3 regions of the Anaerolentibacter hominis genome follow, and region 2 is predicted to be linked to each of the others. Evidence: riboswitches for the same ligand, from Rfam matches in the RefSeq annotation. Region 2 holds a riboswitch; each other region holds the start of a gene.
What was found. Region 2 has a riboswitch for cobalamin ahead of ABCW47_RS03745 (ABC transporter substrate-binding protein). Riboswitches for the same ligand answer to the same signal wherever they lie in the genome.
Positions count from the first base shown of each region.

Region 1: it holds a riboswitch for cobalamin, as region 2 does, so the genes downstream of both, ABCW47_RS07140 (sirohydrochlorin cobaltochelatase) here and ABCW47_RS03745 (ABC transporter substrate-binding protein) in region 2, are expected to answer to the same signal.
Region 3: it holds a riboswitch for cobalamin, as region 2 does, so the genes downstream of both, cobI (precorrin-2 C(20)-methyltransferase) here and ABCW47_RS03745 (ABC transporter substrate-binding protein) in region 2, are expected to answer to the same signal.

Region 1 is NZ_JAWDIX010000001.1:1,536,931-1,547,709, forward strand. It holds gene ABCW47_RS07125 (cobalt-precorrin 5A hydrolase) at 1-212, opposite strand, end outside; gene cobM (precorrin-4 C(11)-methyltransferase) at 212-970, opposite strand; gene cbiD (cobalt-precorrin-5B (C(1))-methyltransferase CbiD) at 970-2,106, opposite strand; gene ABCW47_RS07140 (sirohydrochlorin cobaltochelatase) at 2,142-2,933, opposite strand; cobalamin riboswitch at 3,136-3,326, opposite strand; gene ABCW47_RS07145 (DUF1846 domain-containing protein) at 3,339-4,823, opposite strand; gene ABCW47_RS07150 (Ig-like domain-containing protein) at 4,990-5,325, opposite strand; gene ABCW47_RS07155 (ACT domain-containing protein) at 5,366-5,788, opposite strand; gene ABCW47_RS07160 (phenylacetate--CoA ligase family protein) at 5,807-7,105, opposite strand; gene ABCW47_RS07165 (ACT domain-containing protein) at 7,126-7,542, opposite strand; gene ABCW47_RS07170 (indolepyruvate oxidoreductase subunit beta) at 7,557-8,129, opposite strand; gene iorA (indolepyruvate ferredoxin oxidoreductase subunit alpha) at 8,143-9,882, opposite strand; gene ABCW47_RS07180 (phenylacetate--CoA ligase family protein) at 9,953-10,779, opposite strand, start outside.
Region 2 is NZ_JAWDIX010000001.1:837,540-848,318, reverse strand. It holds gene rplP (50S ribosomal protein L16) at 1-430, opposite strand, end outside; gene rpmC (50S ribosomal protein L29) at 1-3, opposite strand, end outside; gene rpsC (30S ribosomal protein S3) at 430-1,089, opposite strand; gene rplV (50S ribosomal protein L22) at 1,101-1,490, opposite strand; gene rpsS (30S ribosomal protein S19) at 1,518-1,796, opposite strand; gene rplB (50S ribosomal protein L2) at 1,817-2,659, opposite strand; gene rplW (50S ribosomal protein L23) at 2,706-3,005, opposite strand; gene rplD (50S ribosomal protein L4) at 3,005-3,625, opposite strand; gene rplC (50S ribosomal protein L3) at 3,653-4,333, opposite strand; gene rpsJ (30S ribosomal protein S10) at 4,751-5,068, opposite strand; cobalamin riboswitch at 5,701-5,882, shown strand; gene ABCW47_RS03745 (ABC transporter substrate-binding protein) at 6,091-7,179, shown strand; gene ABCW47_RS03740 (FecCD family ABC transporter permease) at 7,191-8,213, shown strand; gene ABCW47_RS03735 (ABC transporter ATP-binding protein) at 8,210-8,992, shown strand; gene ABCW47_RS03730 (nucleotide-binding protein) at 8,994-9,746, shown strand; gene ABCW47_RS03725 (nitrogenase component 1) at 9,743-10,779, shown strand, end outside.
Region 3 is NZ_JAWDIX010000001.1:727,322-738,100, reverse strand. It holds gene ABCW47_RS03250 (ECF transporter S component) at 1-373, opposite strand, end outside; gene ABCW47_RS03245 (Crp/Fnr family transcriptional regulator) at 444-1,115, shown strand; gene ABCW47_RS03240 (flavodoxin) at 1,183-1,605, opposite strand; gene ABCW47_RS03235 (DUF3793 family protein) at 1,625-2,173, opposite strand; gene ABCW47_RS03230 (DUF2325 domain-containing protein) at 2,188-2,478, opposite strand; gene ABCW47_RS03225 (ABC transporter ATP-binding protein) at 2,758-3,519, opposite strand; gene ABCW47_RS03220 (FecCD family ABC transporter permease) at 3,512-4,540, opposite strand; gene ABCW47_RS03215 (ABC transporter substrate-binding protein) at 4,488-5,450, opposite strand; gene cobI (precorrin-2 C(20)-methyltransferase) at 5,474-6,163, opposite strand; cobalamin riboswitch at 6,370-6,562, opposite strand; gene ABCW47_RS03205 (ATP-binding protein) at 6,628-9,960, opposite strand; gene ABCW47_RS03200 (Hpt domain-containing protein) at 10,026-10,397, opposite strand; gene ABCW47_RS03195 (response regulator) at 10,400-10,779, opposite strand, start outside.

The DNA of each region.
Region 1 (10,779 bases), 700 kb from region 2:
ATGCCGCAGGCAGACAGAAAGATAAGCGCATCCTGGGTAGAAAACAGTCTGCAGGTCAGAACTCCTAAATCTGAAAAGGGGGTCAGCCCGGCCAAATCAGAACTTTCATAAGCAAACCCTTCTGTCTGATGGCCCATGCCGGACAGCGCATCACAGAGCTTTTTATTGAGGACGCCGCCCTGAGTTGTAAACGAAAGTATTGAAATTTTCATTATTCTGTTCCCTTTCTGAATCCGGTGGAAAAGGAAGCGTCATAAAGCTTTGAGAGCTCATAGTCATTGCCGAGACAATCGCCTACCACGATCAGGGCAGTCTTTCGAATGTCATTTTGCTGTGCCAGCTGATTTAACTGCCCCAGCACGCCCCTGACTACCTTCTCTTCGGGCCAGGTTGCCTTATAGACCAGGGCTGCCGGAGTATCTTCACTGTAGCCGCCTTCACAGAGAAGTTCTTTTTGTACCTGGCCGGTCAGGCCGGCGCTCAGGAACAAAATCAGGGTAGCACGGTGCTTCGCCAGATCCTTAAGCTTCTCCTTATCCGGCACAGGGGTTCTTCCCTCCATACGGGTGATGATAACAGTCTGAGATACACCCGGAAGTGTATACTCGGCCTGAAGAGCTGCCGCCGCACCGCAGAAACTGCTGACTCCCGGACAGACCTCATAGGGAATACGCCGTTCTTTCAGAGCATCTATCTGTTCCCGAACAGCACCGAATATGCTCGGATCGCCTGTGTGCAGACGCACCGTCATTTGCCCTTCCTCTTCCGCCGTCTCCATCACCCTTATCACCTGTTCCAGGTTCATATAGGCGCTGTTGTAAATCTCACAATTTTCTTTTGCCTCTTCCAACAGCGCGGGATTCACCAGAGAGCCCGCATAGATGATCACATCCGCTTCCCGCAGCAGTCTCTGCCCTCTGACCGTAATCAGATCAGGAGCGCCGCTTCCGGCGCCTACAAAATAAACCATTATATCCTCTCCCTCTCTCCGATCTCTTTCAGAATTTGCTCTGCCTTTGCCGTCATGCCCAGCGTTCCGTGTTCTTTCGAGAAGAGAATCACTCCCGCAGGCACCTCCCCGGCTCTCTGTCTTAAATGAAAGTCGATTTTTGAGAGAAGCTGCTCCATCACAGAAGGAAGCATCCCCTTTTCTTTTATCCGGGCTAACGCCTCGTCTGTCGTTACGCTGGCATATAGTTCCTTCAGCAGCCCGCAGTCCGCTCCTGCAAGAAGGGCGGCGCAGGTAAGAGCCTCCATCCGGCCGTCAGCCATACGGGAATGGGTATTCATGATACCGCAGGCCAATTTGCACAGCTTGCCAATATGCCCCACCAGCAGTATCTGCTCAAACCCTGTATCGCAGGCTCCGTCAACCGCCTCGCCGATGAAATTGCTGCACTTGACCCATGTTCCGGGGTCCAGCCCCAGCGTCATCCGCAGGTATTCCTCCCCGTAATTGCCCGGTGTTAGAACCGCACACTTGACTTGTCCGGCTGCCAGTACTCTTAATTCCGTCAAGATTGTGTCTATAATTGCCCTCTCGCTCATTGGCTCAACGATCCCGCTGGTCCCAAGAATTGAGATTCCTCCCTCTATTCCAAGCCGGGGATTAAAGGTCTTCCCGGAACGATTTTTCCCTTCCGGCGCAAAGATAAGAATCGAGATACCGGCGTCATACCCGGCCTCCTCGCAGGCCGCCTCCGTTTCCCTGCGTATCATCTGCCTGGGCACAGAATTGATGGCGGCAGCCCCGACCGGCTGATCCAGCCCTTTTCTCGTTACCCGTCCGATTCCCTCTCCGCCTTCTATACTGACCCCAACCCTGCTTTTTTCAGCCCTTGCACAGATTGCCATACCGTCTGTGACATCCGCGTCATCGCCCGCATCCTTGATCACAGAACAAACCGCATAGCCTTCTCCCCTCTCCCAGCTGTGTACAGGCAGAGTCAGAATATCCCCCTTCGGCGCCGTAAGCGTTACAGACGGGACCCTCTCCCCGCTCAGAAGCAGGAGGACAGCCGCTTTTGCCGCTGCGGCAGCACAGCTTCCCGTCGTATAGCCGTACCGCAGCTTCCTGTGGTTTTTTGTGATGTATCGTTCCTGCACGCTGTCTATCGCTCCATTTCTGTCTGTTAGATTTTCTATTCCTGTTCCGCCGCTTTGGCGTGGACGACAAACAGATCCCGGACTGCCTTATATTCACCCAGCCCCTTGATCACGCAATCCACCTCGTAACCGGCCTTTATCAACTGATTTTTCCAGGAATCTTCCTCTTCTCCTGCCATATCGTTTCTGGCATGATCTCCGGCCGCCACCATAAATGGATAGAGAACCACCTTCCGTGCGCCATAATTATTCACCTGAGACATCACATCAGAAAGTCCCGGAAAGCTCTCTACCGTTCCCACAAAAACATTCTGATATCCCAGGCTCCGGAACATATATTCCAGTTCACAGTAAGCAGCATTGGCAAAATGCCCGGTGCCGTGTCCCATAAATACCACAGCGGTATTCCCATCCCGCTGCTCCGGGATTTCTTCCATCAGGCTCTTAGCCGCTTTTCTAAAGTCCTCCGTGGAGGTCAGGAGCGGCTTACCATAAGAAATTCTCACAAACGCTCCTTCATAGGGTTTCAGCGCCGCTCTCATCTTATCGTACTCGATTCCGTTCATCACATGGGTCGGCTGCACGGTCAGCAGACTATATCCGGCCTTCACTATTTTTTCTGCCGCCTGTGTTACGTTATCAACTTCCAGCCCGTCTCTGCTTTTTAACTTATTAATTACCATCTGGCTGGTGTATGCACGGAAAAACCCGCAGCCCTCAAAGGCCCCGGCGATCTCTTTTTCAATTGCTCCGATTGATTTTTCTCTGGTATCCTGATAGCTGGTTCCGAAGCTTACCACCAGGACGGCTTTCTTATTCTCCTGCACAGTGATTTTCCTTTCTGTTTCAGAATAAAGAATCCCTCTTGTAGGATTCCCCGCTGTGATTACAAAACGCCCGGTCCATGCCGGACCGGGCGCTTCACAGTACGTAATGACAGACGGATGCCTGTAAATTCACCGGCTCTTACGCCGGCTTCCGTCAATCCTTATGTAATGATACATAACGCTAAACTCCGGTGATCCGCAGAGTCAACGAAAAATACAGGCAAGTATTCTGGCTTATAGCTCATTGTAATAAACCGCCTTCCCGGAGAAGTCACCCCAGTGGCATCTGGTTTTTACCAGCTAAATACAGCAACGGCCTTGCGCGGGATTCACACCCGTCTTCCTTTTATACACATGCCGTAAGGCATGGGAACCTATATTTTGTATACCGTTTATAATTGTGCTTTATTTATGATACAGCTTCTTGGTCTGATATTTTGGTTCACAGGTTAAATTAATGCCCAGTTTGCGGAAGGTAGACTCGTCCACCTGGGAAAGAATAACCGATGAATGTGCCTCGCAGCCCCGCAGTTTGGGAAGCTGCTTTAACGCCAGCTCCGCAGTGGGATTGGTGGCCGCACAGATGGAAAGTGCAATCAGAATTTCATCTGTGTGAAGTCTCGGGTTATGATTGCCCAGATGTTTGAGCTTCAGATTCTGAATCGGTTCAATAACAATCGGAGAAATCAGCGGAATACCGTGCTGAATCCCGCCCAGTGCCTTTAACGCATTTAAAAGTACGGCTGCGCTGGCTCCAAGCAGAGATGAAGTCTTGCCGGTAATTATCTCACCGTTTTCCAGCTGGAGCGCAGCTGCCGGCATGCCGGTCGCTTCCGCCCGCTTTAACGCCGGTTCCACCACCGCCCTGTCCGTTGTAGTCACTCCGGCCTGGTTCATCAGAAGCTCTTCTTTATAGACAGATTCCTCATCCAGCCTGCCCAGGCGATGATCGCACAGCGTATGATAATATCTTCTGATAATCTCCTGTCTGGATGCTTCCTCACATACTTCATTGTCGATAATACAATTGCCTACCATATTAACCCCCATATCCGTAGGTGACTTATACGGACTTTTTCCTGCAATCTTCTCAAATATTGCGTTCAGAACCGGGAAAACTTCCACATCCCGGTTGTAATTGATCGCCGTCGTACCATAAGCCTCCAGATGAAAGGGGTCAATCATATTCACGTCATTCAAATCAGCTGTGGCTGCCTCATAAGCAAGGTTGACCGGATGTTTTAAAGGCAGATTCCAGATAGGAAACGTCTCAAACTTGGCATATCCGGCCTTTACCCCATGGTGATATTCATGATACAGCTGGGACAGACAGGTCGCCATCTTCCCGCTGCCCGGTCCAGGCGCCGTCACCACCACCAGGGGCCTCGATGTCTCTACGTATTCATTCTTTCCAAAGCCTTCGTCGCTTACGATATGGGAAATGTTGGAGGGATAACCTTCGATTGTATAATGCATAAATACCTTAACCCCCAGATTGGTGAGCCGCTTTTTAAAGTTGTCCACCACCAGCTGCCCGGAATACTGGGTGATCACCACACTCCCTACATAAAGGCCGATCCCCCGGAATGCATCAATCAGCCGGAGAACATCGGCATCATAGGTTATCCCGATATCTCCGCGCACCTTGCTTTTTTCAATGTCCGACGCATTGATTACAATTACAATTTCCACCTCATCGGCCAGATTTAAAAGCATCTTCATCTTACTGTCCGGCATGAAGCCGGGCAGTACACGGGAAGCGTGGAAATCGTCAAAGAGCTTTCCTCCCATCTCCAGATAAAGCTTGTTGTCAAACTGCGCAATCCGTTCCGCTATATGCCTGGACTGTGTCTCCAGATATTTATCATTGTCAAATCCCAAGGCTTTCATCTTCTACCCTCACTTATTGTATATCATGCTCTTATACCGCAGCTGCCCAGTATAAGCATTTCTAATTCAGTAAAATTCATAACAAAAATATTATAGTCAATAAACATATTTTTTACAATTGTTTCTGTGCTGATTTCCCAAGAAATTTGTCGGACCGCAGTTTTGCCTAGTCAATCACCTTCACCCTGCAGTACAATTTTGATCCTCCCACTTTCACCGTTATGACCGTGTGCCCCTTCCTGACCGCCTTAATCCGTCCGCTGCGGTTTACCCTGGCCACTTTGAAATCACCGGAGGTAAATGTGGCCCTTTTGTTCAGCTTCAGCACTTTAAGACGAAAGGTCTCCCCCACCCGCAGAGTGACGCTGTTGGTATTTAACCTGGGGAAATATCCCTGCGTGACAGGCTTGACCGCAAAAAATTTGGACTGTACCGTGCAGACGATCAGGAATGCAAGGAACAGTCCAATTATGACGAGGGAACACTTCTTCTCAGAACGCATCGGTCTCCTCTGGTAATTCAGTCATTATTATTTTATGCAGTCAGTCCACCAAATATGTCTCGGTATCTGTCATGACGTGATAGCCGGCCTGGCTGAGCATACGGGAAGCCTCTGAAATATCGGTTACTTTCAGCACCATGGCCGCGTCCGACACATTGGTAACCAGGGCATACAGATACTCGATGTTATCGCCTGAGAGTACTTTCAGCATATCGCTTAAACTGCCGATCTTATGAGGCACCCGCACACAGACTACATCGGTCAGCATGACAGAGAGGCCCTCGTTTTTCAGCACGGCTTTTGCATCGTCCGGCTTATCTACAATCATACGCACCAGGCCGTAATCGGAAGAATCGGCCAGACTGAGGGAAACGATGTTAATCCCATTCTCCTTCAGAACTTCCGTCACCTTCTCCAGACGTCCTGCTCGGTTTTCTAAAAATACGGAAACTTGTTTTGCCATATGAATCCCTATCCTTTCCTATACCAGCTTTCGGTTGTCGATTACTCGTTTTGCCTTGCCTTCGCTTCTGGCCAGCGTCTTCGGCTCCACCAACTTCACCTTCACAGCCAGACCCAGGGCACTCTGCAGCACAGAGGCAATCTTTCTCGTCAGGTTCTCCAGCTCACGGATCTCATCGGAGAAGAACCGCTCCTCCACCTCAACCTGCACTTCCAGTGTATCCAGATTGTTGATACGGTCTACGGTCAGCAGATAGTTCGGGCTGGTTTCTCCTATTTCCAGAAGAGCAGCTTCTACCTGGGACGGGAACACATTCACACCGCGGATAATCAGCATGTCATCGGTCCGTCCGGTAAAGCGGGAAATCCGTGCAAGGGTTCTTCCGCACTCGCATTTATCGTATGTAATGCTGGTCAGATCCTTGGTCCGGTACCGGAACAGAGGCAGGGCCTCCTTCGTCACCGTTGTAAATACCAGCTCGCCCGTCTCTCCAGGCCCAATCGGCTTTAACGTTTCAGGATTGATGATCTCTGGAATAAAATGATCTTCGTATACGTGCAGACCGTTGTGATACTGACAGTCCGCCGCTACGCCAGGTCCCATAATCTCGCTTAAGCCATAAATATCAAACGCGTTGATATGAAGCCGTCGCTCGATTTCCCTGCGCATGTTTTCTGTCCAGGGCTCTGCACCGCAGAAAGCTGCTTTTAATTTGATCTGATCAATACGACCTGAATCCTCCAGTGCTTCTGTCAGATACATCAAATAGGACGGCGTACAGGCAATAGCCGTCACGCCGAAATCAATCATCATATTCAGCTGTTTCTTCGTATTGCCGGAAGAAAGGGGAACTACAGTCGCCCCCAGATTTTCCGCACCGTAATGGGCTCCAAGCCCTCCGGTGAACAGTCCGTAACCATAGGATACCTGAACCTTGTCATTTTTGCCGATGCCGCCCATGCTGAATACCCGGGCCACACATTCCGCCCAGATCTCAATGTCTTTTCTGGTATAAGCTACAACGGTAGGCTTTCCGGTCGTACCGGAGGAAGCATGCACACGCACCACCTCAGAGTCCGGCACTGCCAGCAGACCGAAGGGATAATTATCTCTTAAATCATCCTTCGTGGTAAACGGAAGCTTGTCCAGGTCCTCGATTCCTCTGATATCCCCGGGCTCCAGACCCAGCTGCTGCATTTTTTTGCGGTAAAATTCCACACTGTGATAGACGCGGTTTACCATTTTAACAAGCCGGCTGCTCTGTAAATGTGTGATCTCGTCCCGGCTCATGCACTCTTTTGTTTCGTTCCAAATCATCGTTTGCTCCTGCCCTTCCCTCAATTTATACAGTCGATAACCTTGACCTGATTCTGTTTCAGAATTTCCTCTGCTTCCTGCATCTTATCCACATTGATGACCATGAGAGGCTCATCCTTTTTGCGAAGCACAAAGGAATAGATATAATTTACATTGATGGAGGCATCGGCCAGAATCTGCAGGACACGGTCCAGATCCCCCGGTTGATCCATCAGTTCTACGGAAATCACTTCAGAAGTGGTGACGGAATATCCCTTCCCGCGCAAAATCTGTTTCGCCTCATCCGCCTTGTCCAGAACAAGCCGCAGAATCGAATACTCCGGCGAATCAAAGGTGGAGATTGCACGGATATTAATGGTATTCTCCTTTAAAATGTGCGTTACTCTGGCCAGACTTCCCGGCTCATTTTCCACAATGACAGAAAGCTGCTTTAACATAGTACCACTCCTTCCTACTGCATATTGTAGCCGGCTTCAAATGCTTTTTTATTGATCTCTATCGTTTTCTTCGGAACGGTATTCTCAATGACCTTAATCCAGTCTTCCCTGGAAAAATCCATATGTCTGGCAGCCATACCCAGAACGATAATATTAAATACCCTGGAGTTGCCCAGTTTCTTTGCTTCGCTCATAGCATCCACTACCATAACGTTATATTTATCAGACAATCCCTCAATAATATTCTCAGGGTACTCCGCCGCGCCGATGACAACCGGCATCGGATCAATACGCTGATCATTTACGATCAGATTGCCGCCCTTTTTGAGAAAATGTGCGTAACGCAGCGCCTCCAGCCGCTCGAATGCAATTAATACATCCGCCTGGCCTTCCTCCACGATCGGTTCCGTCACTTTATCCCCATAGCGGACAAATGTTACCACGCTGCCGCCCCTCTGAGCCATTCCATGTACCTCGGAAAGCTTTACATCAAAACCTGCCTGCAATGTAATACCGCCTAAAATACGGCTGGTAAGCAGCGTTCCCTGGCCGCCCACGCCTACAATCATAATGTTTTTCGTTACCATATCCCGCTACCTCCTATACTGTCACTTTGGTGATGGCCCCAAATTTACACAGGGACATACAAAGTCCGCATCCGTTGCACATTGTGTCGTTGATTACAATTGTACCGTCTGCATTTTTCGTCAGTGCCGGACATCCAGGCTGCATACAGGCGTTGCATTTCTTACATTTATCAGGCACCGCCAAACACTGTTCGGTCACCGGTGCTTTATTCAAAAGGACACATGGTGACTGGGCGATAATTACAGAAATCTCGTCTCTTGCCACTTCTTCTTTGATCACCTGAGTCAGTTTTTCCACGTCAAACGCGTCCACCCTGGTCACATGTTCGATGCCGATTCCGTGACAGAACTTCACGAAATCAATCGCATTGGTCGGCTCGCCTTTCAGCGTCTTTCCGGTAGCCGCATGATCCTGATGGCCGGTCATAGCCGTCGTGGAGTTATCCAGTATCATAACGGTTCCGGTTCCCTTGTTGTATACCATATTCATCAGAGAGTTAACCCCGGTATGCATAAAGGTGGAATCGCCGATTACAGCCACCCAGTTCTTTATGTATTCCGGTCCCTTTGCTTTTTCCATTCCGTGAAGGGAGCTGATGCTGGCGCCCATGCAGATAACGGAATCAATGACATTTAACGGCGCAACCGCACCTAATGTATAACAGCCGATATCCCCGGCCGCGTGAATTTTCAATTTCTTTAATACGGAGAAGATGCTTCTGTGAGGACATCCCGGACAGAGAATAGGCGGTCTCACCGGTGCTTTGGCCGGCTCTTCCAGATCCAGATTCTCTTTTAAAATGCCCTTGCGCAGCATATTGGCGCTGTACTCGCCTACAACTGTGAAAATTTCTTTGCCGATCGCCGGAATCCCCCAGGATTTCACCTGCTCTTCGATCACCGGGTCCAGCTCCTCCACTATATAGAGAGTCTCCACCTTAGACGCAAATTCCTCAATCAGCTTTCTGGGGAGAGGATTCACCATGCCCAGCTTCAGGACAGATGCTTGCGGAAGGGCTTCTTTTACGTACTGATAAGGAATACCGGAGGTGATGACACCAATCTTAGTATCTCCCATCTCCACACGGTTGATAGGGAACTCACAGCCATCCTTCATCATTTGCTCTGTGCGGGCCACTACAACCGGATGGCGCAGCTTGGCGTTGCCCGGCATCATAACATTTTTCTGGGGATTTCTCACATATGGCTTATCCTCCGGCTCCACTCTCTCCTCCAAAGCAACCATTCCCTGGGAGTGGGATAATCTGGTGGTAAGACGCACGATAACCGGGGTGTCATAGGTCTCGCTCATATCAAAGGCAAATTTCATGAAATCCTTTGCTTCCTGGCTGTCAGAAGGCTCCAGAACCGGAACATGCGCCGCTCTGGCCACACTTCTGGTATCCTGCTCATTCTGAGAGCTGTAAAGACCCGGATCATCCGCCACAACCGCTACCAGCCCGCCGTTTACACCCATATAGGACGCGGTATAAAGAGGGTCTGCCGCAACGTTAAGCCCCACATGCTTCATGGACGCCATCGCACGCACTCCGCTGATGGAAGCACCGATTGCGGCCTCCATTGCCACTTTCTCATTGGGTGACCATTCTGCATATATCTCATCGTACTGTACAATATTTTCACTGATTTCCGTACTCGGCGTGCCCGGGTATGCGGCTGAAACCTTTACACCGGCTTCGTACGCTCCTCTTGCCACAGCGGCATTGCCAAGCATTATTTTTTTCTCTGCCACGGTTCTCTTCATCCTTTCTTTTCATTTGCATATCATAAGTATGCCATAAGGGGGTTCTATTTTCAACAGACTAAATTTTTCTCAGATCGGTCACACGCTTTGCTTTTCCCTCAAACCGCTGCAGTGTTCCGGGTGCCACCAGCTTAATTCCCGCGTCCAGTCCCAGAATCGTCTTTAACTGGGCTCTTATTTTCTTTTCCAGATTTTCCATTTTTCCGTAGGAGTCCAGAATTGCCTCATCCTTTAATTCCACGCTGATCTTCATCGTGTCCAGATGGTTGATCCGATCCACCACGATTTCATAGTGGGGAGCAATCTCTTCTATCTTTAACAGTACTTCCTCAATCTGCGTCGGGAACACATTGACCCCGCGGATGATCAGCATGTCATCGGAACGGCCGGAGAGATTTTCCATTCTGCAGGTCGTTCTGCCGCAGCTGCAGGGTTCATAGAACAGACGGGTCAGATCCTTTGTCCGATAGCGGATCAGAGGGAGTGCCTCCTTGCCGAGGCAGGTGATAACCAGCTCGCCCAGCTCCCCTTCCGGAAGGACTTCACCGGTCTTAGGATCGATCACCTCCGGGATAAACCAGTCCTCGTTCACATGCATACCGCACAGCTCGGAACATTCGCCGGACACACCCGGTCCGCACAGTTCACTCATACCGTAATTCTGTGTGCAGTTAAAGTCTTCGCCCCAGATTTTCTTCATCTCCGCGCGCATGGACTCGGTCATTCCCTCGCCGCCGAACAGGCCTGTCTTAACCTTTAAGTCTTTGGCCGGATCGATTCCCATCGACCGGGCCACCTCGCCGATATGTAGCGCATAGGACGGTGTCGCCACCAAAAGAGTGGTTCCCATATCCTGCATAAACATAATCTGCTTTTTCGTATTTC
Region 2 (10,779 bases):
CACTGCCCGCACCTCCTTCTAATTCTGCGCGAGAAACGATCTTACACTTCACAGGTAATTTGTGGGTAGCAAGACGAAGCGCTTCTTTTGCCAGTTCCTCAGAAACACCGGAAATCTCAAACAGAACACGGCCCGGTTTCACAACCGCAACCCAGTATTCCAGAGCACCTTTACCGGAACCCATACGAGTCTCAGCAGGTTTTGCTGTTACAGGCTTATCAGGGAAGATTTTAATCCAAACCTGACCACCACGTTTGATATAACGAGTCATGGCAACACGGGCTGCCTCAATCTGGTTGGATTTAATCCAAGCAGGTTCCACAGCAACAATACCGTATTCACCGTTTGTAATTTTATTACCTCTCAACGCCTTGCCCGCCATAGAGCCACGGAACTGTTTACGACGTTTTACTCTCTTCGGCATTAACATTATTTATCGCTCCCTTCCTTTTTCGTTTCTTTCTTAGGAAGTACTTCTCCTTTATAAATCCATACTTTTACGCCTAATTTACCATAAGTTGTGTTGGCTTCTGTGAAACCATAATCAATATCAGCACGAAGTGTCTGAAGCGGGATGGTGCCCTCGCTGTAGAACTCGGTACGTGCCATATCAGCGCCGCCCAAACGGCCGGAAACTGAAGTTTTGATACCCAGTGCGCCAGATTTCATTGTTCTGGACATGGTTGATTTCATAGCACGACGGAAGGAAATACGATTTTCCAACTGGGATGCGATATTCTCGGCAACCAGCTGTGCATCGTTATCCGGTCTCTTCACTTCTTTGATGTCGATCATTAATTTTCTGTCTGTGAATCCAACCAGCTCACCTTTTAATTTCTCAATTTCAGAACCGCCTTTTCCGATTACCACACCTGGTTTTGCAGTGTAAATGATAACTTTCACACGGTCGGAAGCTCTCTCGATCTCTATTTTGGAAATGCCTGCATTGTATAATCTCTTTTTCAGGTATTTTCTGATTTTATAGTCTTCAACAAGGTTGTCGGCAAAATCAGCTTCAGCATACCATCTGGAGTCCCAATCAGAAATTACTCCAACTCTTAAACCATGAGGATTTACTTTTTGTCCCATTGTTGCCCTCCTTATTTCTCGTTCAGCACAATTGTAATATGGCTCAGTCTCTTTTCGATTCTGTAAGCTCTGCCCTGTGCTCTCGGTCTGATTCTCTTCATGATCGGTCCTTTATTGGCAAAGCACTCTTCTACATAAAGATTGTCTGGGTTCATACCATTGTTGTTTTCTGCGTTTGCGATTGCTGATTTTAATAATTTCTCTATAATGCTTGAAGCATATCTTGGGTTGTATGCCAGGATAGCTAAAGCAGTGTTAACATCCTTGCCTCTGATAGCGTCTAAAACAAAGCAAGCTTTACGAACAGAACATCTTGCATAAGACAACTTAGCAGATGGTCTTCTGTCTCTCTGTGCTTCGTTTCTTTCTCTTTTAATCTGGGATCTATGTCCTTTAGCCATGGATGCGACCTCCTTTCAATCTGATTCCTAACGTTTTGTTTTTTTCTCGTCTTTGCCGTGTCCTCTGTAGGTTCTGGTTGCAACGAATTCGCCAAGTTTATGGCCTACCATATCTTCTGTAACATAAACCGGTACATGTCTTCTTCCGTCATGTACGGCAATTGTATGTCCTACAAACTGCGGAAAGATAGTGGAACGGCGTGACCACGTTTTAATAACGGATTTGTCTCCAGCCTTCTCCATTGCATCAATTTTTTTCAAGAGATGCTCATCAGCAAATGGTCCCTTTTTTAATGAACGTGCCATAGGTTCTAACCTCCTTCGAATTATTTAGCCCCTTTACCGTCTCTTCTTCTTACGATCATCTTATTGGACGGTTTGTTTTTCTTTCTGGTCTTCAAGCCAAGTGCCGGTTTACCCCAAGGTGTTACAGGGCCCGGACGACCGATACCGGTCTTGCCTTCACCACCGCCGTGCGGATGGTCATTCGGGTTCATGACGGAACCACGAACAGTAGGTCTGATACCCATGTGACGTTTACGTCCTGCTTTACCAATACTGATCAGCTCATGATCAATGTTTCCAACCTGGCCTACCGTTGCACGGCAGATGATCGGAACCATTCTCATCTCTCCTGAAGGAAGTCTCAGGGTCGCATATTTTCCTTCTTTAGCCATTAACTGTGCCGCATTGCCGGCTGCACGAACCAACTGGCCGCCTCTGCCCGGATACAGCTCGATATTGTGGATCTGTGTACCAACCGGAATCATCTCCATCGGCAGACAGTTGCCTACTCTGACCTCGGCATGCTCGCCGTTCATTACCTTATTGCCTACCTGCAGGCCGTTAGGAGCCAGAATATAAGCTTTCTCGCCGTCTGCGTAGCAGATCAGGGCGATATTAGCGCTTCTGTTCGGATCATACTCAATACTCAGAACCGTTGCCGGAATATTGTCTTTTCTTCTCTTAAAATCAATGATTCTATATTTTCTTCTGGAGCCGCCGCCATGGTGTCTCACTGTAATTTTTCCCTGATTATTACGACCAGCCGTCTTCTTTAAAGAAACAAGAAGGGACTTTTCCGGGGTGCTCGTTGTGATCTCGGAGAAATCAGAACCGGTCATATGTCTTCTGGAAGGTGTATATGGGTTATAAGTTTTAATTCCCATTATTTCGCACTCCTTTCACATTCAACTTAAGTGTCTATCTCAAATTTTATAAACCTTCAAAGATTTCGATGTCAGCACTGTCAGCAGTAAGCTGTACAATTGCTTTCTTTCTCTTTGCTGTCTTGCCTGTAATGTTTCCACGTCTGCGGTTCTTACCTTCCAGATTCATGGTATTTACGCTGGCAACCTTCGTGCCGGCAAACATTTTCTCAACAGCCTCTTTAATCTGGTTTTTTGTTGCATCCGGATGAACGGAGAAAGTATACTTCTTTTCGCTCATAGCATTCATACTCTTCTCAGTTACGATCGGAGCGAGAATCACGTCATAATATTTTAAATCTGCCATTATGCGTACACCTCCTCAAGTTTAGCAACTGCGTCTTTTGTAATTACCAGGTTCTCATATTTGAGAATGTCATATACATTTACGGAATTGCTTGTGATTGCTCTTACAGCCGGGATGTTTTTTGCAGAGCAGAGAACTACATCATCTTTATCCGCAATTACAACCAGCGCCTTATTGATATTCAGCCCGGAAAGGACTGATGCCATTTTCTTTGTTTTGATCTCGTCAAATTTCAATTCATCCATTACATAAATTTTCTCTTCATTTACTCTGGATGTCAAAGCGGAACGGATCGCAGCCGCTTTTTCTTTCTTATTCATCTTAAAGGAATAATCTCTTGGCTTCGGAGCAAATACTACACCGCCGCCTTTCCACTGGGGAGCTCTGGTTGATCCCTGTCTAGCATGACCGGTACCTTTCTGTCTCCAGGGTTTTCTTCCGCCGCCGCTTACTTCGGAACGAGTTTTTGCGCTCTGTGTTCCCTGGCGTTTATTTGCAAGCTGTAAAACAACAGCCATATGAACCAAATGTTCGTTAACGTTTGCAGCAAAGACAGCGTCATTCAACTCGATCGTATCAACTGCTTTGCCTTCCATATTGTAAACAGATACGTTTGCCATTAATATGTTCCTCCTTTCTTAAAAGCACTACATTGCTTTTACAGATTCCTTCAGCATAACGATAGATTTCCTGGGGCCTGGAACCGCGCCCTTTACCAGGATCAAATTGTTTTCTGCATCGATTCTTACAACTTCCAGATTCTGAATCGTTACTTTTACCGCGCCCATATGTCCAGGCATTTTTTTGCCTTTGAACACCTTGCTCGGATCAGAAGCTGCGCCATTGGAACCTGCATGTCTGTGGAATTTGGAACCGTGAGCCATAGGTCCGCGGGACTGTCCGTGACGTTTGATTGCGCCCTGGAATCCTTTACCCTTTGACTTTGCAGTAGCATCTACTTTATCGCCTTCTGCGAAGATGTCTGCTTTGATCTCCTGACCAACTGCATACTCTTCTGCGTTGTCAAACCGGAATTCTTTCAGATGTTTTTTGGAAGCGATGCCTGCCTTATCAAACAGACCTTTCTGCGCTTTCTTTACACCGTGAATGTTTCTGACTGTCTTTTTGCCGGTTACGTCCTTTGTGATGATCTTGTCTTTGGCATCGCCAAAACCAACCTGTACTGCACTGTAACCGTCGTTCTCAGCTGTCTTAACCTGTGTTACGACACAAGGACCAGCCTGCAGCACTGTTACCGGAGTTAAAACTCCATCATCATTGAAGATTTGAGTCATTCCGACTTTTGTTGCTAAAATCGCTTTCTTCATTATGAATCTGCACCTCCTGTTAATCTACAGCGGAGCGTTACCTGGTATGCTTAAGCTTGTGCTCATGTACACCTGCGAAACTATCGTTTCTCGGTGTCCGCGGCTTCGCCGCTTCTACATCCGCAGGCTCATCTCGGAACTATCGTTCCTCGATGGCCGTGACTTCGTCACGCCTGCACTTTTTATGCTCATGTACACCTGCGAAACTATCGTTTCTCGGTGTCCGCGGCTTCGCCGCTTCTTTCGGTGCCAAATACGGCATCTCGAAAGCGAGCTTTCCGATGCCGTATTTGGCACCGAAACATTCGCATAAGGTCTAACGCTCATCCTAGATGGTCTACCCGAGTGCTTGGTCTCTCATCGAGCTCTTGGACTCTATATAATAAACCCTAAGGATTACTTGCTATGTTTTTGTTATTATTTTGTTTTCATCTTAATATCGATGTAAACGCCGGCCGGCATTTCCAGTCTGGATAATGCATCAACCGTTTTCTGACCTGGTGTGATGATATCAATCAGTCTCTTGTGTGTCCGCTGTTCAAACTGCTCTCTGGAATCTTTGTACTTATGCACAGCTCTAAGAATTGTAACAACCTCTTTCTTAGTCGGCAGCGGCACCGGTCCGCTCACCTTAGATCCTGTCTTTTTTACAGTTTCAATGATTTTTGCAGCTGACTGATCAACTAACTGATGATCATACGCCTTCAGTGTAATTCTCATTACTTGACTTGCCATAAAAAAAGTCGCCTCCTTTTCGCACTTTTGCAGTACGACAAGCGGTGACTGTACACGTATCCGTGTGTATCCTGTTTAAACACATACCAGAACTCCATAGATGACACTCAGAATATGAGTGCTACACACGTTTTCTGCCCAAAGGCAGAATATTCAACTAGGTACAGTGACTTGTCGCCAGTTTACATAACTTGACATTCGCTCCACGGAAAACCTGCGCCAAAATACCGCGTATTACCCGAATTTTACGCAGCAACCTCACGCTTCTACGCTATCAATGTCACAACATTTGTTATTATATAGGAAAATTCCGGGATTGGCAAGGATTTCTTTTCAATTTCCTTCCAAAAATTTTTCTCAAAGTTTCACAAACTTTTCATTTCTTTTTTGTGCACTTTGTACAAGCCGATCTTTCCCGGTATTTTGTACTGCTTTTACTTCGACGTTCTCTTCTCTCCCGCTATTTCAAATCTGAGCCGAATTTCTATCAGATCCGGCTGACTCTCTTTTTTATAATAGGAAGAAAGACTGATTTAATTCCGTTATAAACTGCATAAATCCTGCAATTTGTGCTGCACAGTTTATGTTTCTTACAGAAATTGACTTTTTATAGTATACCACTTATAATGAAATCTACCAAATTTTTTGTAAGTGCCCATCCGCAGGGTTGGGATAATAGGGAATCAGGTGGGAATCCTGAACAATCGGGTTGCTGTATTTCGGGTGCCCGCCGCACTATGCCATTGCGAAAGCGAGAAGGCGCGGCCGGCGATACACGATAAGTCAGAAGACCTGCTTACAGAATTAATGGATTTGCTTCCCACAGAAGGCAGCCATTAAAATAAATGCCTGTGTCATCTGGCTTTTTTTGATGCTCGTTTTACATAATGGGAGGTTCATTACCGCGCGGTTTCCTGTCTGCAGTATGCAGGGGAGCCGCCGCGCCATGTGCCTCTTTTTGTATTAACAGGCGCTTTTTGTGTGAAGACTATACTTTTTACTTTTGAAAGGAGTCTTTACAAATGAAACAGAAAAAATTCTATTTTCTTATGCTGGCAGTCATCTTAACCTTGGGTGTGCTTCTGACCGGATGCAGTTCGGATAAAACTGCGGGTGATCAGAACGATGTATCCGGGACTGATATTCCGGCGTCCTCAGATGGGGCTGAATCTAAGGATTCGTCCCAGACAACTCCCCATTCCGATTCAGATGCACCAATTCCCCACAGTGACAAATTCAAAGTAAGCGACGGTAAAGTGACTTTTACAGATGCCGCCGGCTCGGAGGTTTCTCTGACCATAAAACCGCAGCGGGTTGTAACTCTGTCCAACAACTGGCACGATCTATGGTTTGACTGCGGCGGTACAGCGGTTGCCCGTGTAGACGAAGAGCTCTGTGCCCTGCGAAACGAGGACGCTAAATCGGTAAAAGTCATCGGCGGTTCCTCCACCGTCTCCCTGGAGGCCGTTCTCGCAGAAAATCCGGACCTGGTTATTCTCGGATCACCGTCCAAAGATGGACAGGACATGGCTGCAGCCTTAAAGGATGCCGGCGTAGAATATCTTCTTTATGATTATGAAAATTTTGAAGGGTTTCTGGAAACGCTGGAGCTCTACTCCATTTTAACAGATCGCTCCGATCTCTATAAAAAATGGGCGGCCGAAACTATTGCCCAGGTGAACGAAGTCCGCGCAATCTGTGCAAAACAGACGCCGGCTCAGATCGTTATGCTGCTTCCCCATGCTACAAATGGTATCTATGCACTGAAAAACAGTGGTTTTCTGGGCAGCCTTCTGGAAGATCTGAACACGGTCAACGTCGCATTCCAGGATGAACGCGGGGAAGATAAAAATTTTGTAATCAGCATGGAGCAGCTTCTTAAGCTGGACCCGCAGTTTGTCCTGTCACGGGGAGGTTCCGGTGACGGCAGTGCGGAGACCGCCACCGGAATCTATGAGTCAAATCCACTCTGGTTTGCATTGACCGCAGTGAAAGAAGACCGTTATCATCATCTCCCATCCGACTTATTCCTGTACAAGGCTAATGTCAGGTATGGAGAGGCTTATGAGTATCTTGCCAGGATTCTTTATCCCGATGCCTTTGCTAATTAGAGGATGTAAACATGATTAAAAAAGACCCGGAGGGCAAGGCCCTTCTTACCCATAAGCATCGCCTGGCACGAATCGGAATCTGCTGCCTCATACTGATGATCGGTCTTTTTCTCAGCATTGCAATGGGTGCGGTAGAGTATTCACTGCCGGAAATTTTTCATGATTTATTTCGGGAATCAGAAGGAGTTAATCATATCATTCTGGCTAATGTGCGGCTTCCCCGCACATTAGTCGGCGGTCTGGCCGGTATGTGTCTGGGGCTGTCCGGGGCTGTCATGCAGGGCATCACCAGAAATCCAATGGCTTCTCCTTCCATTTTAGGTGTAACAAATGGCGCCGCTCTTGTCACCCTGCTGTTGTTTGTCTATTTTCCCTCTGCCCATTATCTGACGCCGGCAGCGTCCATTCTGGGAGCCTTTGTCACCACCATGCTGGTCTATTTTCTCGCCTGGAAGAATGGGGTTGCGCCGGTCCGCTTTATTTTATCCGGAGTGGCCGTCTCCAGTATACTAAATGCCTTTTACAGTGTGGTTTCTGTTCTTCATCCCGATGCAATCCAGGGAATGATCGGTTTCTCCGTCGGCAGTTTAAATGCCAGAACCTGGAATCATTTTATGCTTATCCTTCCCTATGCGCTGGCGGGTCTTATCCTGGTCATGTGTCTTACCAATCGTCTGAACCTTCTTTCCATGGGGGATGAAGTTGCAACCGGACTGGGCCTGAATGTGGAACGCACCCGGCTTCTTTTTATTGTGATCAGCTCCCTGCTTGCCGGAAGCGCAATCAGCGTTGTAGGTCAGATTGCATTTGTCGGTCTGTGCGTACCCCACATTACCAGAATGCTGGTGGGATCGGATTACCGGTATCTCCTGCCCGCTTCCGCCATCAATGGCGCCTCCCTCATCATCTGCTGCGACTGGCTGGCCAGAATTGTGATCCGGCCTGAGGAAATGAATGTAGGAATTATGATAGCCGCTTTAGGAGCTCCTTTTTTTCTATACCTGCTTCGTCGGAAGGGAGGGTATCAGATGTGATACAGGCAGAACATATTTATTATTCTATTGACGGAACGCCAATTCTTAATGATATCTCATTTTCCGCGGAACAGGGCGAAATTGTGACAATTGTGGGTGCCAATGGCTGCGGAAAAAGTACACTTTTAAAAATACTGGCCCGGCTGCAAAAGCCCGACAGCGGTACCATACAGTTTTTTGGAAAACCACTGTCCGCCTATCCCGGAAAAGAGCTGGCCAAACAGCTGGCTATTCTTCCCCAGCACAAACAGGTTCCTCCTGATATGACGGTAGAGCAGCTAGTACAGTTTGGCAGATACCCTTATACGGGGGTTGGCGGGCAGCTGAAACCGGCTGATTTTGCGGCTGTAGACGAGGCACTTAAGCAGACCGGCATGGATCAGTTCCGGGACCGCTCAGTTTCCACTTTGTCGGGCGGGGAAGGCCAGATGGCATGGATTACCATGGCCATCGCCCAGACTCCCAGGATTTTACTTCTGGATGAACCTACCACATATCTGGATATCTGCTATCAATTGGAAGTTTTACAGATGATACGTCATCTAAACCGCTCTCTTTCTCTGACTATCGTCATGGTTCTGCACGATTTAAACCAGGCTGCCGCTTATTCGGACCGGATCTATGCCATGAAGCCTGGTTCCTGTTACTGTTTCGGCGGTACGGAAGATGTGATGTGTGACGATATGTTCCGGGAAGTATTTTCTGTGGAAATGAGAACTTATAAAGCAGGAGCAAAAATGGTATACATACCGGAAAGGATTGTAAAAGATGAACCATGAAATCCGTAAAATAGCAATCTATGGGAAAGGTGGAATCGGGAAATCCACAACCACCTCCAATATTGCCTGCGCGATGGTTAAGCAGGGACTTCGTGTGATGCAGATTGGCTGTGACCCCAAGTCAGATTCTACTATCTCTCACACCCGCGGTCAGAGGATACCCACCGTACTGGACAGCATCCGGGGCCAGAGCGGAGATTTAAAACTGTCAGATATTGTGATTACCGGTGAAGATGGGGTTCTGTGCGTGGAGTCGGGCGGTCCTACCCCAGGCGTGGGGTGCGCCGGCAGAGGTATCATTGCCGCATTTGAAAAACTGAATGAACTGCACGCCTTCGAGACTTATCAGCCCGATGTGGTTCTCTATGATGTACTGGGTGATGTGGTCTGCGGCGGATTTACCATGCCAATCCGCAACGGCTATGCGAAGGAAGTCTTCGTGGTTACCTCCGGAGAAATGATGTCCCTCTATGCCGCCTCCAACATTGCAGCGGCTCTGCATCATTTTCAGGACAAGGGATACGCCAGATTCGGCGGACTGATCGTAAATGCCAAGGGGTTCCCGGGGGAGGAGGCAAATATCCGGAAAGCCGCAGAGGAACTGGACACTAAAGTATTATGTTCTCTCTCCAGAGATCCTCTGGTACAGCAGGCGGAGAATCAAAATCGCACCGTTGTCAGTGCATTTCCCGAATCCGATCTTGCCCATCAGTATCAATCCCTGGCCAAACTTCTGGGGTGTGAAGTGTTATGAATACAAGCAGCGGCTATAGATTAAAAAAACTCTCAGAAATCCAATCTTACTCCCACATTGTAAGTCCGTCTGCCGCCATACGGCGGGGAATGCACTGTCCGCTCTTTGGCTGCACTCTGCTCATGCAGCAGCTGGAGCACACTGCCGTAATTATAATGGGGACGGAAGAATGTGGGTTTTACAGCAAAGAAATCTTGAAGGTAGTAAATCCGGAACACTATATGGAAGCCCCGGTTTATTGCTTCACTCTGGAAGAGTCTGATATTATCTTCGGTTGTGAAAAACAACTGCTTTCTCTGATTGAGGAAATTGAGAAAAAAGACAGCCCGGAAATCATCTATTTGGTGTCCACCTGTGTTACCGCTCTCATTGGGGAGGATATGAAGGGGTTAATTCGCAAAGCCGGTTTTCTGACCCAGGCCGCTGTTTTCTGCGTGGAAGCAGACAACTTCCGGCAGAACAGCCACGTGGACGGTATGAGTGATATGACCGCTGCCCTTGCCGGTCGGATGGCTGCCTGTTCCGAAGATCACCTGGGCGTCAATCTCCTGGGCATCCGTGAGGAAGATTGGAGGTCTGCTGAATTGGGGCGGTATTTGGCCCGCCGCGGCATCCCTGTCCGGGCCGTTCTGCCAGGTGAAGCTTCTCTTAATGCATTGAAGGAAGCTCCGAAGGCTGCTCTGAATCTCGTGTTGGATTCCATCGGTCTTAAGCTGGCTAAAAATATGGAGGCCCTGGGCATCCCCTATCAGGTATTTGGCAAATACGCTGATCCCGACCGAATCAAGGCAGCTTACCAGAATCTGGAACAGCGCTTACAGCTTGAACCGGATGAGGAAATCGACCGGGCTGCCGTACATACAAAAAGAGTCTGGGAAAAGCTCCGGCACCTGCCGGCCCCCATGCGCCGAATCATTTATACCAATTCACCCCTGATTACCTTTGACACCTGTCTGCTGCTTCACCGCCTGGACTTTGAGATATTAGCCTGCTTTACCATCAGCTACAATGACTTTGACAGAGAATTGTTTGA
Region 3 (10,779 bases), 110 kb from region 2:
TCCCCAGATAGAGTACCAGAAATTTAGCCGCGGCTGCGGTCAGACAGGCGATAAGGCACCACGTAAATCTGCCCTGTCCTTTTTTTCTACCCAATATATACCAGATTACGATCAGGGTCAGATTACCTGCCAGAATAAAAGGAATCAGGCTCCAGAACGGTCCGATTCCCAGACATTTTGCCAGCACCGGAGACACCAGGCCAACTGCCGCTCCGGATGAAAATCCGCAGAGCATAACGGACAGTATAAGCATCATGTTCACGAAGGAACCGGTGACCAGCGTAGTGCCAAGCGGTGTTGTGACCGCCTGCAATACAATCAAAAGCGCAATAAAAACTCCTGTCCTGGTAACCCATAAAGCTGTATTTTTCATTTCTTTCTCCCTTTCTTCTCTTGTTTTTATATCCCTATTGTAGTATGGTTCAGAAAGGAGGTATGTTGCTATGGCAACCAAACGACTTAATGTACAGGAATTAGAACTTCTGGGCCGCTGTGCTCTGTTCTCCGGCATCAGCCCGGAACAGATTCCCGGTCTTCTCATTCATATCCATTCGAATCGCCGGGAATATCAAAAGGGAAGCCAGATCGTCCGGGAGGGGGAGCCCATTTCCGAGTTTGGAATTCTGCTCTCCGGCGGTGCTCACGCGGTGAAAGAGGATCTGCAGGGACGTCCTGTCCTGATTTCCCTGATAAAGCCGGGCGGTGAGATCGGGGTTCTTCTGGCTGCCAGCCGGGGACATACTAGTCCGGTGACCGTTCAGGCCGCGGAGGATTCTGCCGTTCTTGTCATCCCCTTTCATACAATGATAGCCCGCTGCAGCAGTCCTGACCATAACAAATTGCTGTTCAACTACGTCGGCATCGTGGCGGAAAAGGGGCTGTTGCTCCATGACAGGATCAGCTGCTTACTTAAACCCTCCGTCCGTGAAAAGGTAAAGACCTATCTGGCTCTTATCTCGAACGGTAAAGATAAGGTTCCCTTTGAGATTCCTCTGGACCGGGCCGGCATGGCTGATTATCTCAACGTAGACCGGAGTGCTCTCTCACGCGAGCTGTCACGGATGAAGAAAGACGGACTGATTGATTATTATAAAAACACCTTTGTTATCCTGTAAGCAAAAAGACTGAGAAGCCCTCCGTATGGTTTCTCAGTCTTTGTTGAATCACTCTGTCTTATCCCGTTCAGGCCAGTGCACTTCCCAGCGCTGCGCAGGCAGCAATCGCTGTCTCATCCGGCATCTCATTGCAGATCACGCTCTCGCAGGTTAATTCAGCACCGTTATTTTTGCAGGTTTCCTCCCAGGTGCGCATCCACTCTCCGTCACCCCATCCATACGAGCCAAACAGAGCTATTTTCTTGCCGGAAAGTTTTCCCTCACACTCCATGAACATGGGCTCAAACTCACTTTCCTCCAGCTGCTCCGCTCCCATAGACGGGCATCCGAATGCCACCGCGTCAAATTCATCCATCCGGTCAGCGCCAAATTCTGAGGCGGTAAAGACACTTACCTCCGCTCCCGCTTCCTTTGCGCCTTGTGCAACCTGATTGGCCATCTCTTCTGTATTACCTGTACCGCTCCAATAAACTACCGCTATTTTACTCATATCTCTATCTCCTTTTTTATTAAACCGCTACTGTGAGCTGCCGTATTGACCTTCCCTGGTTCCAGAGCCGTATATAAACCTCTCGGCACTTTTTAAATCGTTCAAATTGCTTTAATGCCTCGCACTCGTTGCAGTAAACCTTCCAACAACCTGTGCACTTACTGTTTTTCCCGGCGTTACGGATAAAGCCGATCACATCCCCCAGCGGATAGCCAAGGAAGATTCCGATTTCATGAGGAAAATCCTCCATCTCTCCCAGCCGGTTTTTTAGTCTGCCAAGAGCATACTCCGCCCCGTTATCCTGATATCCGTAATCTCTTAAAAATCTTGCCACGCCCGGCTTTTTTAAGTCGGCCTCAAGGCGGGATTTCCGGCACAGGTAGATCAGTTCCTTCGTCCCCTGGCGGCCCAGTTTCATCAGAAAAAGCCCTTTTCTCTTAAATTCTGTGTTCCATGCCTCTATCTGCTGTTCCAGCCTGGGTCCTGCCGTTACACAGAATAAATTGGCCGTTTTCAGCGATGCGAGGGTGGGCGAACAGTGTTCAATCAGATATTTTTCCAGCAACATGTTAGTCTCCATTCTCAGCCGACAGCCAGACGATATTCAGACAGAGTCGTATGAAGCGCACTTGCGCTGCTGGTGTGAACCCGTGCAACAGGGACGCTGTTTTTCTTTGCCTCCTGTGTTACACTGAGAACCATTTTATGAGAAACGGTACTGATAAACAGGATGAGCAAATCAGGACATCCCAGTTTCTTTTTCATCGAGCCTTTTTCTTTTGTAAATACTTTCGCTTTGCAGCCATATGCTTTGCAAATATTCTCATATTGAGCAGCCATTCGTTCATTTCCGCCTACAATTACAACACTCATTCACATCTCCTTTTCTTCCGAACTGGTATGTTGATTGGTTCCATCGGGAATATAGCCTCGAAATTGGTTAGTATATGCTAACCCCGCATGTTTAAAAAACAGCCTGATGAGCGGTTTACTCATGGCTATTAAAATCATTTCCCGCTTGGTTAGTTTTATCTAACCAAGCATATTTTACTATACAGGTCCCGTTACGTCAAGACTGCACTGTGTAAATCAGTCCGCACTTAATCTACTAATTTTCTCAACATTCCAGGCTGCAGCCGGGCACTATATTTTCTATAGAGTCAGAAAGTACCGGCTGCCGCCGTCCGGCGTCCGCACCTGCTCTGCTTTCACATGAAACACCCGCTCAATCACGCCGCTCTCATATATTTCCTCCGGTTTTCCCGACAGGCGGATCTGCCCCTTTTCCATCACGATCATCTGATCTGCGCATGTCATAGCCAGATTCAGATCGTGGAGCACCATCAGAACGGTTCTGTTCTCCCCCGCCAGCTGCCGGATCAGCTGCATCAGCTCCAGCTGGTATTCGATGTCCAGATATGTAGTAGGTTCATCCAGAAGCAGTACCCTGGTATCCTGGGCCAGGCACATAGCCAGATATACCTTCTGCCGCTCACCTCCGGAGAGGGAAGAGACTGGTTTTGAGGCAAATTCCCAGGTGCCGGTCCGCTCCATCGCCTCTCTTACTATTTTTTTATCCGTCCTGCTGTAGCGTCTGGGGTAGCCAAGATAGGGAAACCTCCCGTGGAGCACAAGGCTGTGCGCGGTTATATTGGCGCTGCCGCGCATCTGCGGCATCACCGCCGCCGACTGGGCAAATTCCCGCACGCCTATATTTCTCACATTCTTTCCGTCTAAAAGCACTTCCCCGTGTGCAGGCTCCAGAAACCGGGACACAACCTTTATCACCGTACTTTTCCCGCAGCCGTTCGGCCCGCAGAGCACCGTCACCTGTCCGTCAGGACAGGACAGAGAAAGATCCGACAGGATCATTTCCCCGCCGTAACCAGCCGTAATATGTCTTAATTCAATCATGCATCCGTCCTCCTCTCTGCCGGATTAAAAGCCACAGAAAAAACGGCCCTCCAAGCAGGGACAGCAGGATTCCTACCGGCAGTTCAAAAGGAGCAAATAAAATTCTGGCCAGAAGGTCACATACTACAACCATCAGTGCGCCTAGCAGCGCCGCCGCCGGAATCAGCCTTTTATTCTCCTCCCCCACAAAGAAACGTGCCGCATGGGGAACAATCAATCCCACAAATCCGATCAGCCCTGCGAAGCTTACCGCCGAACCTGCCAGCATAGAGGCCACACTCAGAAGCAAAAACCGGTACCGCCTGACCGGAAGCCCCAGAGATGAGGCCACCTCATCCCCCAGAGACAATAAGTCCAGCTCATAGCTTAAAAGCCAGGCCCCAGCAGCCGCAGCTAGGATAAGAATACCCGGCAGAATCAGGTCTTTTGACATAACGCCGGACAAACCGCCCACCATAAAGGCATTGGCTCCCACAAGCGCATCGGGATTGATCGTCGCTACAGTGTCGATCACCGCGCTTAAGATACCGCTGATGGCAACACCGGCCAGTACCAGTGTGATACGGGAAGCCCCGGTCTTTCTGGCCAAAAAGAACACCAGAAGGCTGGCAGCCAGCGCCCCGCCGAATGCGGCGGCCGGCACAGCTGTATGCATGGACGGAAGCAGTGCACTGCACAGAATCGCCGCAAGTCCGGCACCGGCGTTCACTCCGATCAGGTTAGGGCCGGCCAGCGGATTGGCCAGAACTCCCTGTATAATCACGCCCGAGACAGCCATAGCGGTCCCGGTCAGCAGCGCGCCCAGTGTCCTGGGAAGCCTCACGTACAGGATAATATCCCCGCTCCTTCCCCCCTGGCCAGCCAGTAAGGAGAACAGATCTCCAAGTCCTGCATCGGTGGAGCCAAAGCTTAAGCTGCACAGGACGGCAAGTGTGAGGAGCACTGTTAAAAGTATGTAAACAACACCCTTATGGCTTTGTATCCGGCTCTTTGCCATAGAGAATTTCTGCAAGCATTTCATAACTTTCTCCCCATCTCGCGTTCGGTTTGTAGTGGAACAGCTCTTTGGGAAGAACAAGATAATGCCCTTCCTTTACAGCAGTCAAGGACCCCCAGGCCGGGTTTTCCTCCATCGTGGTTCGAACCATTTCCAGCGCTTTCTCCGTATCTGATCCCATTGTTGTGACTAAAATAAAGTCGGGATCAGCCGCTATGATAGACTCCATCTGCAGATTTTCCAGCAGGGAAGCGCCGTTCTCATTTACAATATTAACCGCGCCCAGATCGTCCAGCATGGCTCCCGTAAGGCTGTCCTCCCCCTTTGCCTTCACCCCGGTAGAATAGGCGCGCATATAGAGTACCCGTGGAGCCTCCTTCCCCTGAACCGAGGAGATTACCTCATCTATTTCAGCCTGAATCTTTGTACCGTTCTCTTTATAAAGATCCTCTCTTCCGGTGATATCTGTGCATATCTTCAGCATAGCCAGGTAGTCGTCAAAAGTATCCACCCGAAAATATGCCGCCGGGATACCCGCTGATTTTAATGTCCCGGCCAGCTTTACATGTCCTTCGGTATCGGCGGAGAGTAAGACAAAATCCGGATTCAGTCCAAGCACCGCCTCAAGATCGGGTTCCTGAAACCGTCCAAGGCGTACGGTATCCTCCGGCAGATCCAGGTTTCTCTCACTGTAGGCGTCGTCCGTCACAGCAGCGAGTGTTCCTCCGGAGAGCAGCCAGGTCTCTGCAAAGCTCCCCATCAAAGCCACGGTCCGTTCCGGCGTTTCTTTTATAACTACCTCATTTCCCAAACTGTCGGTAAAGGTATACGCAGCTGCCCCGGTACTCTCCTCCTTCGGACTGCAGCCTCCAAGCAGGATCATCCCCAGGAGCAGGCAGAGTATAACTGGCAATTTTCTGGAATTACATTTCATTTTTCTTTCTCCCTCTTCACATATCATTTTCTGACAATAATCGTAGCAAAATATCCGTTCTCATCCCCGGCTTCGTCTATACTGCCGTATACCTTTTCGCCGGGAAGACCGCAGTTGACCACCATACCGGCCTGTTCATTCAGCCCCATATGCGAAAGCATCTCCCTTACTTCCGGAAGTTTCCTCCCCGCCTTCATCAGCACATGCGTTCCCGCAAGCCGCAGTGTCTCCTCCGGATTCCCGTATCCCACCGGTATAATGTGAACCGGCTTATCCTTCCTGGTCAGGCTTATTTTGAGAGCGGCCGCCGCCGCGCAAAAGCTTGTGACACCCGGAATCATTTCAATCGGATACCCCTCCGCTTCCACATATTCCGCCAGATATCCATAGGTAGAATAGACCGATACATCCCCAAGAGTGAGCATGGCTACATCCTGCCCCTCTCTCAGATAAGCCAGCACCGCCTCAGCTGCGCTTCGGTGTCCCTCCTCCGCCTTCTTTAAATCAGACGTCATCAGAAAAGGCAGAGGCAAAATAACTTTATCCGATAAGTCCACTGACGCCTTTGCAATCTCCAGCGCCGTCATATTTTCTCCCGCCGTCTTCGGCGCTGCAATTACCCTGCATCTTTTCATAACTAAAACCGCCTTGAGCGTAAGCAGTTCCGGATCTCCCGGCCCCACTCCGATACCATAAAAAGTCCCTTTTTTCATCTCTGTTTCCGCCTTTTTTATTCATTCAATATGATCCGTCCGATAAATGCCGCTCCGCAGCAGTCCACTCCCTGCACCGTGTTTCTCCAAAAAAAGAAAACCCTTTTCCTACGGAAAAGGGTATGAAAACAAAACAGCTCCTGTGCTGTCCCGATTACATCTGCCAAAGTTCCGTTGGCCGCGTAAGCTGCCCTCCTGTGAAATGGAAGGGCTATGCGAATAAGGCAGGTCTTCTGGCTCTGGCCTCTTCGTCCCAGGCAGCCTTCCCATCTTAACAGACAGTGGCATCTTGCCCTGACTCAGCCATTACAGCGGCGGTACCGCGCAGGATTTACACCTGGCTTCCCTTTTCATCCCGGAGTTTTTCTGCTCCGGGGAACCTTATCCGATTTATCTGCTGAAATCTACATTATTTTACATTCTACACGGTCCGGGCCTTGAAGTCAATTCAAGAAAGCGAACCGCTAGTTCTGATTCCGATCCAGCCAGCGATGCAGAACACTCGTAAGCCGTTCCACATCAAGGGGTTTTGACACATGTTCATTCATCCCGGCCTGCACGGCTCTGTAGGCATCGTCAGCAAAGTCATTTGCTGTCAGAGCTACAATCGGAATCGTCAGGGCATCCCGCCTCCCGCCTTCCTTCCCCATGCTCCGGATTGCTGCCGCTGCTTCATATCCGTCCATAACCGGCATCTGTATATCCATCAGGATAAGGGAATAGGTTCCCGGCGGATCGGCGGCAAACAGGTCCACCGCTTCTTTCCCATTAACCGCACAGGCTGTCTCCAGCCCCATCATCTTTAACAGCTCTTGTGCAATCTCCCGGTTTATATCATTATCTTCCGCCATAAGGACCCGGGTTCCGGGCGTAAACGGCTTACGGCTGCTCTGTCTTGTGCTCTCCGCTCTGGCTTCTTTCCGTTCCTCCAGTTTCAGAAACACAGTTACCGTAAAGCGGGTGCCTTCATCAAGCCGGCTCTCTACCCGAATTGTACCGTTCATCATCTGAACCAGGTTGCGGGTGATCGCCATACCAAGGCCCGTCCCCTGCACTCTGCTTACTCTGGAATCGTCCGCCCTCTCAAATGGAGAGAAGAGCTTGGTGAGGAATTCAGGCGACATGCCGATTCCATTGTCCTCCACAATAAACTCATAGCAGCCGATTGCATTTCTGCCGGATGACCGCTCCTGTGCTCTCAGGGAAATAGAACCTCCCGGCTCCGTATATTTTACTGCATTAGACAGCAGATTCAGCAGAATCTGCTGCATCCGCATGACATCTCCCCGTACCGCGTCATCGGTAATATCCGAGCGTAGCGAAAGCCGCAGACTCCGGGCGTCGGCATCCGGCCGGATAATCTGTATCACATCATCCATCATCTCGCTGAGAAGGAAAGAATCCTCGCAGAGTCCCACCGTTCCGGATTCGATTTTAGACATATCCAGCACTTCATTAATCAATCCCAGAAGATGATTGCCTGAAACCCGAATCTTGGAAAGACAGTCCTTCATCCTTTCCCGGTTATCCATCTGATGCTCTGCAATGGCAGTCATTCCCAGGATAGCATTCATAGGCGTGCGGATATCATGGCTCATTCTGGACAGGAAATCTGATTTTGCTTCGTTTGCTCTCCTCGCCCCCTCGTATGCTTCTTCCAATGCATGCTTGGCCGCCTTTTCTTCCTCCAGCCGTTCCAGTTCCTTCTGTTTCTCCATACTGACATTGCGCAGAGTAAGAATAACCGTTTTGATATCCGCATTATCCGCCGAAACCGGATGAACCTCCAGACGCAGCCAGGGAGAGGGTGCCCGCCCCTTATCATTCAGACGAAACTCCACCTCCACATGTCCGCTGATTAACGGCAGACTTTGTATCAGGAATTCTCCTGTGCAGACACGGGACACCCGGAGACGGTCCTCCTCCCGCACATTTGGCAGCAGCCCGCTGCACAGATCCCCTGTAAAACTTCCGGTACGCGGAAATGACAGGACATCATATGCCTGAGGCAGACGCACAGCATAATATTGATCCTTTGTCAGGTTCACATAGAAGATGCTCATGTAAACTCCGCTTATGGCCTGAAGGGCTGACTGGCTTAAATGGAGCCTCTCGTTATTCTCCGACAGGGTCTCTTTCATTCTGTGTATATTCCGGATGGTTCCAACCACACGGAAGGGCCTCCCATCCTTCTCAATGAGACGGCTGTTTACCTGATGCCACTGATATTCTCCCTCCCGGCCGTCGGGTATCATCTTCCGTACCTCGAACATCTCGGCGCGGCCGTTGCAGATGTTGTCAATCACGGCCGGCACATCCTCCGGATAAACGATATGACCATAGGCCAGCTGCCGGCTGTAATCAGCAAGTTCTCTCCTGATCACACCCGATCCGTGCCTGGGTTCATAGCTGATAAAGGTGTCCGAATCAATCAGATATTCAAACATCACGTCGGAACTGGCCTCCATTGCCACCCGATACATTTCCTGTTCTCGTTCCAGCTGCTGCTGCAGCCGCTTCCGCTCGGTAATATCCACGAAGGTACGCTGGATAACCGCCTCCCCCTCCGGTGTCCGGTCAACAATCATGTTCGTGCCGTCAAGCCAGCGGCGGGAACCATCCCACCACATTACCCGGTACTGCCGGTCCTGCCGGTCCCCTATCTTTTCAAGCCGGCTGTACGTCTGTTTGAGCATAGCCCGGTCTTCCGGTACTACGGTTCCCAGGACCCCGTCATGCCAGTCCTTCATTCCCTCCTCCAGATTGCTGTAGCCCAGAATGGAGATTGCAGCCTGATTGACAGATATCAGCTCATAAGTACCGTCGTTGTGGCGGACAAACCGGAGAATTCCACAGGGCACTGTATCGTAGATGCTGGTGAGCAGGGAAGTCTGTTCCCGCAGCCGCTCCGCGGCTTCCTCTGTCTGGGTTATATCCAGATACAGGCTGTTGACCATCCATTGTCCTTCTTTATCCTGCGCCTTTTTACCGCTGTCAATGATCCATTTCAGACTGCCGTCCTTGCAGCGCACCCGGTAACGGGTGGAATAAGAGACTCCTCCGTCCCGGAATGCCTCAGCACAGTCTGAAAGAGCATGTTCCAGATCAGGAGGATACACGGCGCCTACTGCTGTCCCGCCTGTAACCTCCATAAATTCTTCTACTGTATAGCCAAACAGGGCAGCCGCCTCCCGGCTTACAAACGCAAATGAATAGGTATCGTCGTCCCTGCTTATTTTCAAACCTCCTGCGATCGATGACATGACCACGTCCATCTGACGGTTCTGCTGAACCGTCTGTGCCTCCAGAGCCAACAGCCGCTCCTGCACATAATCGTAAGACTGGCGGCCGATTTTTTCAGGAAAGAACTCCCCTCCAACCATCTCCTGGTAGGGGTTGGAGCAATGAATATGGGCACATTTAAGTCCTTGCGCCGTCTCCTGAAAGACAAATGTTACCCGCTGGTGCACCCTCAGGTACATCTCCACGTCAGGAGCAGTTTCAATCCACATTCTTCCGGACACCACATACAGCCCCGATACCGGCTGGATCGCCTCGTATTCCTCATTCTGAATCGTACAGCGCGGGATCGTACCCCCGAACTGACGGAACATTTTTTCAATAGCATCATGATCTGCCAGGAATTGTTCCTCACCCGCGCCTATCCAGGTAACCTGCGGAGCAAAATAATCTGCTACTCCTTCCGGATTTTTCTCACAATAATGCATATGCATCAGACGGCTCGAGAGAGTTTTTGCCTCTGCAAGGCGTCCGCGCGTGTCTTTCCAGTTTCCCATCGTGTAACCACCTTTCTGCGAACCGTGTACCAGTAACTTACCTTTAACGATAAAACAACTCGAAGTCAGGCTGTTTTTGTCTCCTTCAGCCTGCTCCGGAATTGATCCGCATCCTCAAAACAGCTCTGTATGTTCTGATAAAGCGCACGATAATCCAGAGTCTCCATCCCCGCACGCAGAGGTTCTACTATGGCACACACCGCATCATAGAGCGGGGTCAATCCCATATTGCCAACTACCCCCTTCAGTGTATGCGCCGCCTCAAAGGCCGACTTATAGTCCTGTTCCTCCAGAGCCGTTCCCAGCTTCTCCAGATTATCATCTTTAAACAGCATATCCAGAATCCGAAGGTACATCTCTTCATTTCCCATAAATCGGTTCATCGTATTCTCGTAATCAGCCCCGTAGAGCTGAAATATTTCTTGAAATCTGCTCATGTTCAGACCTCCTTCCAGGAAATAAAATCATATAATGTCTGATACAGCCGTTCCGGCTCAATTGGCTTCGCCAGATGAGCGTTCATACCCGCCGCCCTGCTCCTTTCGATATCATCATCAAACGCATTGGCCGTCATTGCGATGATAGGAATGGATTTTGCGTCCGGGTTGCTCAGATGTCTTATGTTATTTGCCGCAGCCAGGCCGTCCATGATAGGCATACGGATATCCATAAGAATCACATCGTAATATCCCGGTTTTGATTTACTGTACAGCTCCATAGCCCGAAGACCGTTTTCCGCAGTTTCAACAGTAAACCCTTTATCTTCCAGCAGCATCACAGCCACTTCCGTATTCAGCGCATTATCTTCGGCCAGCAGTA